DNA from 2 places in the Shewanella sp. 10N.286.51.B8 genome. Region 2 is predicted to be linked to the other one. Evidence: predicted binding sites of a transcription regulator. Region 2 holds the regulator's gene; the other holds the start of a gene.
The links. Region 2 encodes MetJ, which represses methionine synthesis genes. Its sites were predicted from a motif close to TAGACGTCTAGACGTCTA; they were not measured.
Positions count from the first base shown of each region.

Region 1: metH (methionine synthase) is a predicted target of MetJ. The motif match lies at 1,516-1,533, and genes of this name have one in related genera.

Region 1 is NZ_JBFRKG010000007.1:60,793-64,987, reverse strand. Features, by position in the region: gene AB4160_RS03085 (ABC transporter ATP-binding protein) at 1-307, opposite strand, end outside; cobalamin riboswitch at 416-588, opposite strand; gene AB4160_RS03080 (histidine phosphatase family protein) at 727-1,428, opposite strand; gene metH (methionine synthase) at 1,726-4,195, shown strand, end outside.
Region 2 is NZ_JBFRKG010000018.1:199,758-203,952, forward strand. Features, by position in the region: gene AB4160_RS08735 (bifunctional aspartate kinase/homoserine dehydrogenase II) at 1-469, opposite strand, end outside; gene metB (cystathionine gamma-synthase) at 532-1,692, opposite strand; gene metJ (met regulon transcriptional regulator MetJ) at 1,900-2,214, shown strand; gene AB4160_RS08750 (sulfite exporter TauE/SafE family protein) at 2,393-3,133, shown strand; gene AB4160_RS08755 (conjugal transfer protein TraF) at 3,195-4,195, opposite strand, start outside.

The sequences.
Region 1 (4,195 bases), on a different contig from region 2:
CCAGTTGATGGGTGGTCATATCAAAATAATGGGGTGACTCTTGCTGCACAACGGCAACCTTAGTGGCCAATTGTTTTTGAGAGAAACCATGAATATTGTCGCCAAATAAGGTGATCATGCCAGCATCAGGGGTGATATAGCGATACAAGCAGCGCAGTAAGCTGGATTTACCCGCACCGTTAGGGCCAATAAGCCCTAGCATTTCACCCCGTTGCAAGGCAAAACTGACTTGAGAAAGGATCTCATTGTCTGCAACTGACCAGCTTAGCTGATCAACTGTTAATGCCGCAGTTGTCAAGGTACTCACCCTGCGGTTATCCAAGAGGCATGTTTAGCCACATCTGGGGTTTTAATACTGATCACGATACAAACTCCGCCTGAGTTACCCGCTCAAGTTGTTGTTAGGTGCTGCTAATTCAGCAAGAAAAACTAAGCTAGGTATCTGACTTAATGGCATTCATTAATCACTTATCTTACAAGTGATGAGATGCTATTTTACAGTTGCGGGTACAGTTCGAGCTAAACAGCATTTAGGCTAGTTCTCGATTCCCTACTCATTTAGCGAACCGCTTGATACTGGTGTTGCTTAAAGCATTTCACACAAGCACTCAACTGCAGCTAAATTGACTTAATTTGAAATTTTATTGCACTTAATAAATGCGGCTTATATTGTACGGTATATCTGCCTAAGTGAAGTTAGTTTTTTCTGCTAATTTTAGGCTAAAACTAATTATTCCAGTTTAAACGATAGACGGGTTTAGTCGATTTATCATCAGCTTCAGGCCAAAACACATCAATGGTTACCGTCGCGGCATAATCTATATTCAGTTGTCCATATAGCCCTTTACAGCGCTCAAGCCCTAACACCAAAGCGATAATATGACGGATAACTCCACCGTGAGTCACTACCAGAGCAGTGGCTGATGCTGTTGCCTTAGCACTATTAGCCTCAGCAGTATGAGCTTCAGCCAAGTTGTAAGCTTGCAAGGTTATTTGCGCAAAAGCCTGCGCCACCCTTTGTTCAAATTCAGCCATGGGCTCAGCTTGGGGCGCGCCATGCTCCCAAGGGTTATCCCAATAGGCATCTAACGCTTTAGCGCTATGCTGATAAAGCTCTGCAAAGCTTTTTCCGTCCCACAAGCCAAAATCAATTTCCTGTAATTGAGACATTATCTCAACCTGTAAAGCTAAATCAGCACTCACTTGGTTTAACTGCTGCGCTAATTCAGCGGCAAACGCATGGCAGCGCACCAAAGGCGAACTGTATAGCTGCAGTGATGGCAAACAACCTAGTAGCCCTAGCTTAGCCGCACTCTGGTGCATGTTCGTTAGCCCCAAATCAGTTAGCGCCACATCGGTTTTACCCCGCAAAATACTGTCGCCTTCACATTGGCCATGGCGTAACAATAATATCTTAGCTTGCTTCATCTAAGGGGACTCCATCGGCCGTTTCAATTGGCTTATGTTTTTAGTGTGAGCAATGGGCTTGCTCTTACAATCTATTTAAACGTATTATGGACGTCTATACGTTTAAATGTCCAAACAAAATATTTTAAGATGAATTTTATTACAGGGGATTTCGCATTATTCTGCCCTATAAAAGCATAAATAAAGGTATGCTTATTTCATCTAAAACCGTTAACACAATCCACTAACTACTTAAGTTAGCGTGTTATTTAACGCTCGATTAAGTGATTAGCATAAAAGCAATTAAGGTAATACGTTATGGCGAAGTCGACTTCCTACAGTCAGGTACTTGAACAACTTACAAATACGCTAAAACAGCGCATAGTTATCCTCGATGGTGCCATGGGCACAATGATTCAAGACTACAAACTGGAAGAAGAAGACTACCGTGGTGAGCGTTTTAAAGACTGGCACTGTGACGTAAAAGGCAACAACGACATGTTGGTGCTAAGCCAACGCCAAATCATTAAAGATATCCACACTGAATACCTGTTAGCGGGTGCTGACATTATTGAAACCAATACCTTTAATGCCACCACGATTGCTATGGCCGATTACGACATGCAGTCGTTGTCAGCAGAAATTAACCTTGAAGGCGCCAAAGTTGCCCGTGAAGCCGCTGATGACGTTACTGCGCAAACGGGTATTAAACGCTATGTTGCAGGAGTGCTTGGGCCAACCAACCGCACTTGCTCTATCAGCCCAGATGTGAACGACCCCAGTTTTCGTAATATCAGCTTTGATGAGTTAGTCGAAGCCTATGTTGAATCAACCCGTGCATTAATTGATGGCGGCGCAGATATCATCATGGTCGAAACCATCTTTGATACCCTCAACGCCAAAGCCGCATTATTTGCCATCGAATTAGTGTTTGATCAAATTGGTGATCGTCTACCTGTGATGATTTCAGGCACCATTACTGATGCTTCAGGTCGTACCCTAACTGGGCAAACCACCGAAGGCTTTTACAACTCACTGCGCCATATCAAACCATTATCCATTGGCCTTAACTGCGCCCTTGGCCCAAAAGAGTTGCGTCCCTACGTTGAAGAGTTATCACGGATTGCAGAATGTTATGTTTCTGCCCACCCTAACGCTGGCTTACCTAATGAGTTTGGTGGTTACGATGAAACCCCAGAAGAAATGGCCGAAGTGATCAGTGATTGGGCACGGGAAGGCATGCTCAATATTGTGGGTGGCTGTTGTGGTAGTACACCCGCGCACATTAGTGTTATTCGCGATGCCGTTATCAGCCATGAGCCACGTGTCATACCTGATATTCCCGTTGCCTGTCGCTTATCAGGGCTTGAGCCATTAACCATTGATGGCAACTCATTATTTGTTAACGTCGGCGAGCGTGCCAACGTTACAGGTTCAGCCAAGTTCCTGCGCTTAATCAAAGAAGAAAAGTTTGAAGAGGCCCTAGATGTCGTGCGTGAGCAAGTTGAAAACGGCGCACAAATCATCGATGTCAACATGGATGAAGGTATGCTTGATGGCGTCGAGTCGATGAAAAAGTTCTTGAACTTAATCGCCTCAGAGCCTGATATTTCTCGGGTGCCTATTATGATTGACTCATCAAAATGGGACGTGATTGAAGCAGGCCTTAAGTGCGTGCAGGGTAAGTCGATTGTTAACTCCATTTCGATGAAAGAAGGTGAACAAGCCTTTATTCAGCAAGCCACCTTAGTGAAACGCTATGGCGCAGCCGCCATTGTGATGGCATTTGATGAAGATGGCCAAGCCGATACCCGCGCCCGTAAAACCGAAATCTGTACCCGCGCCTATCGCATACTGGTTGATGTGGTTAGCTTTGCCCCAGAAGACATCATTTTCGACCCGAATATATTTGCCATTGCCACCGGCATTGACGAGCACGATAACTACGCCGTCGATTTTATTGAGTCCATTAAAGACATTAAAGCCACTCTACCCCATGCGATGATTTCTGGCGGTGTGTCGAATGTCTCGTTTTCATTTCGTGGTAACAACCCAGTCCGCGAAGCCATTCATGCGGTGTTTTTATACCACGCGATTCAAGCGGGCATGGACATGGGTATCGTTAACGCAGGTCAGTTAGCCATATTTGATGACATCGACAAAGACTTAAAAGAAAAAGTCGAAAATGTGGTACTGAATTTACCTTGCCCCGTTGCCGACTCAAGCAATACTGAGCAACTACTAGATGTTGCTGAGCGTTTTCGTGGTGACGGCAAACAAGTGGCTAAAAAGGAAGACTTAGCTTGGCGTAGTCTGCCCGTTAATGAGCGCTTATCCCACGCCTTAGTGAAAGGCATTACTGAGTTTATCGACCAAGACACCGAAGAAGCGCGCGCCGCTGCCACCCGCCCACTTGATGTGATTGAAGGGCCATTAATGGATGGGATGAATGTGGTCGGTGACTTATTTGGCTCAGGCAAAATGTTTCTGCCGCAAGTCGTTAAATCGGCTAGGGTAATGAAAAAAGCCGTGGCTTATTTAAACCCATACATTGAAGCGGAAAAAGTTGAAGGTCAATCAAACGGTAAAATTTTAATGGTTACCGTAAAAGGTGACGTGCACGATATCGGTAAAAACATTGTCGGCGTGGTGCTAGCCTGTAACGGCTTTGAAGTGTTCGACCTAGGCGTCATGGTGTCAGTTGAAAAAATCCTCGAAGCCGTAAAAGAGCACAATATTGATATTATTGGTATGTCAGGGCTTATTACCCCAAGCCTTGATGAAATGG
Region 2 (4,195 bases):
GCACAGGCCCTTCATCAGCCACCAGCAGTGAGCAGGCATCAATATTCGCGGCAGCAACGCCAGACTCTCTTAATAAGGCTGCCATTAATCGTGCTGACCAACGCTCACCAAAGCTTAATACATGATTGAGCTGAAATTCATTGCGCTCTTCAAGGGACAATAAACTGACTAATTGCGATTTATCGGTTGATAGGCGCTCACGTAAATCGCGCGCTTGTTCGTTTGAGAGAAGTTGCTCAATCAGGTTTTGCTGATAGCTCACCAGTACTTGTAGCTCTTCTTGCCACAAGTCACCGTTTTCTCTTAAGGAGAGTAATTTATATAAAAAGTTAGTACTTTTACCCGCAGCTGAAACAACGACTAAATCATCACTGTTGCCATGAGTCAGTAAAATATGGGCAACGCGGCGATAGCAATCTGCATCAGCAAGACTTGAACCACCAAATTTATGTAAATGACTGCGGGCCATTTTTCACTCCTTAAACAACATATACCAGCCTGACTACATGAATATAGCCAAGGGAGATTAACTTAAAGCGCAGCGACAGCAGCTAAGCCTACTTCAATATCGGCAACCAAGTCTTCAGCATCTTCAATCCCGACAGATAGTCGCAGTAAAGTATCTTTAATGCCAGCTTCATACCGTGCTGCAGGCGCCATTGCTCTATGGGTCATGGTTGCAGGTACGGCAACTAAGCTTTCCACTCCGCCTAAGCTTTCAGCAACACTGAAAATAGACAGTGCATTTAAAAAGGCGACCACTTCTGCTTCACCACCTTTAAGTTCGAAACTTAACATAGCGCCGAAGCCTTGTTGTTGCTTAGCTGCAATATCGTGACCTGGGTGGTCTTTTAAGCCTGGATAATACACTTTTTCGACAAGATTGCTGGCCTGAAGTACGTCAATAACTTGCTCAGCATTTTTTTGATGCTCGCGAATACGTACAGCTAAAGTACGAATGCCACGTAAGGTTAGGTAACTATCAAAAGCCGAGCCTGTTAGCCCTAAGGTGTTTGACCACCAGTGTAGTAACTCACCCAGTTCAGGGTCTTTTGCCACCACAGCGCCACCTACAACGTCACTATGACCATTGATATATTTGGTGGTGGAATGCATGACGATATCAGCGCCTAGCTCTAATGGCTGTTGCAAAATTGGCGATAAAAAGGTGTTATCAACCACAACTAAGGCATCGACTTTATGGCTTTGCTCAGCAATAGCTTTGATATCAACAACACGTAATAATGGGTTTGACGGCGTTTCTAACCACACCATTTTAGGTTTCTGAGCAATCGCATCACTGAGTGCTTGCTCATCTGTTTGATCAATCACCAGTAATTTAAATTGGCCTTTGTTGGCAAGATTTGTGAACAAACGGTAACTACCGCCATAACAATCGTGAGGCACAATCAGTAAATCATCGGGGCCTAATAAACTAGTGACCAAGGTAATCGCAGCCATACCGGTACAAGTAACCACCCCAGTAGCGCCATGTTCAAGTTTGGCAATGGCTTCACCTAACACGCAGCGCGTCGGGTTTCCTGAACGACTATAATCAAACTCTCTAGGGTTTTTATGGCCATCAAAAGAATAGTTTGTTGATAGATAAATCGGCGGGACTACAGCGCCGTATTGGGTATCTGACTCGATACCTTGGCGTACTGCTAGCGTAGCTGCGCGATGTTTGCTCATTGTAAACTCCTAAAGAATACACACTAAAGAGATGTCTAGATGGCTAAATGTACCTAAGCTAAGTCACATCGTCAATACAAATCAGCCGTTTAGACGTCTAAACATAAAGAAATCTATTTCCATTCGTTATAGAATAACCGCAATAATTTGACTGTTATTATTTAGCGGTTAAAATCTGCCACGAATCTATCGTATAAAGGTGAGTTAATGACTGAATGGAATGGCGACTATATCAGCCCATATGCCGAACATGGCAAAAAAAATGAACAAGTTAAAAAAATCACGGTATCCATACCTTTAAAAGTTTTAAAAGTATTGACTGATGAACGTACCCGCCGCCAGGTTAATAACTTACGTCATGCAACCAATAGTGAACTACTGTGTGAAGCATTTTTGCATGCCTACACTGGACAACCACTGCCAAATGACGGTGACTTATCAAAAGAAGGGCCTGATAGCATCCCATCTGAAGCAAAAGCTTTGATGGATGCCATGGGAATTGAGTGGGAAGATCTTGATTAAGTCAAGCTAGCGACTAGCGCTGAAGTACTTGCGCTAAAGTACTTGCGCTAAAGTACTTGCGCTAAAGTACTTGCGCTAAAGCATAAGCCTGCTCAATTAATCAAACACTGCTCGTCATTTAACGCATCGAGCTCTCAAGCTGAGAGTGAGTTGCAGTATTGCGCCTAAAGAGTCGACAATGGAATTTATCGATCCGCAGACCTTGATGCTTGCATCGGTTATCATTTTTCTAGGCGCATTAACCCAAGGCCTTATCGGTTTTGGGCTTGCGGTTGTTGCCAGTCCACTTCTCTATATCATCGACCCACAATTAGTCCCAGCCCCTGTGATTATGATGGGTTTTTCCATCGCCTTATTGACCTTATTGCGTGAACGTACTCAACTGGAGTTTAATGGGCTGCAATATGCGCTGCTGGGGCGAATACCTGGTGGCTTTATGGGCGCAGGTTTATTACTGTTTGCCCCCCAAGCAGTACTGGGGTTAGCCATTGCCTTTATTGTCGGCGCAGCGGTGTTGCTGAGTATTTTTAAGATCACAGCGCCAGTAAATCGGCTTTCGCTATTTATTGCAGGTGTCTTGTCGGGGGTATTTGGAAATATTGCCGCCATTGGTGGGCCACCATTAGCGATTTTATTAGCCGGTAAAGATGCGCCGAAGTTTAGAGCCGCGCTATCGATCTTTTTTGTTTTCAGCTCAATGATCGCACTGATTATTTTAATGCTTGCAGGCTTAGTGGAAGAAAAGCATCTGTGGTTGTCATTGATGCTATTGCCATCTGTCATACTCGGAAATATTGCCGCAGGAAAGCTAACCAATAAGGTTGATAAAAATAAGACTCGCATCGCCACTATGGTGTTATGTAGCTTAAGTGCATTATTGCTAACCCTTAAGTCGTTAATTGAATTATCAGCAGGCTAGTCGATCATCTTTTTGTGGCAGATATAAATGCAACAATGATGACAGCTAAAAATGATAACGCTTAAAAGTGATAAGAAGTTTGCAGCACAGCGCCAATGGCATCATCACCATAGCTGCCGCTCATATCCAGCTTAAAGGCTTGGCCGATGGCAAAGCCGGTGCCGAAAGAGTAAATATCTACGCTATTATCTTTTAAGTCATGGCGGTAGCCCATGCGTAAAAACAGCCAGTCAGTGGCTTTAACTTCACCGCCCACTCGCCAATACTGCACCGCATCAAACTCGCTAAAACGGCTTTGCTCCACCAGATCAATATCCGTGGTTAAGGTGACTCTGGACCAATCATAAGCAGCTCCCACTGTGACTAACGGCTCAATTTGGTATTCAAATGTCCGTCCTTGAGCTTCAACTGTGGTTATTTTTTTACTGAATAAATTACGAGCAGACAGCCCTAAGGTTAAGCTTTCTGTTGGCTCAATAGCCACCCCAAGATCAAGGTTAAATAAGCTGTCATCATTTCGATATTTATCATCATCAAAATCATCGACATCAAAGTTATTGGCACTGGCACTGTAATGATAGGTATCAATGCGTTGAAACTTAGGTGAAATCCCAACTTTTACAGGCATGTTAACTATAGATAGTGGAAAGCTTAACGCCACCCCAAAATCTGTGACTCCGGCGGCTAATACAATGCCTTGAGAGTCTAAGTCAGTGAGATCTGCAGGAGGGTTGGCGGGATCGAGATTAGTCAGCATATCAATATCACCTTGAGCAATATCAGCAACGCCCATAGCGTCAAGGTGACTTTTGGAAAATAGCGCCATTGGCACGGTTTGAGTTGGCAATACTAATGCTGCGCCAATTGCGGCTGATACCGAGGCGTTAGTGCCGTTGAGGGCATTTAAATTAATAACTAAATCATCACGAAAACCAGCAATATCATCAGTATCATTGCCGTTTATGGCCGTTTCTAAGTCATCAAAACTGTCTTGTAGTGAGTCAAACTTATCAAGCATATTGTCGCTATCATCCACTTCAGCAGCCACAACCGGTAACAGTA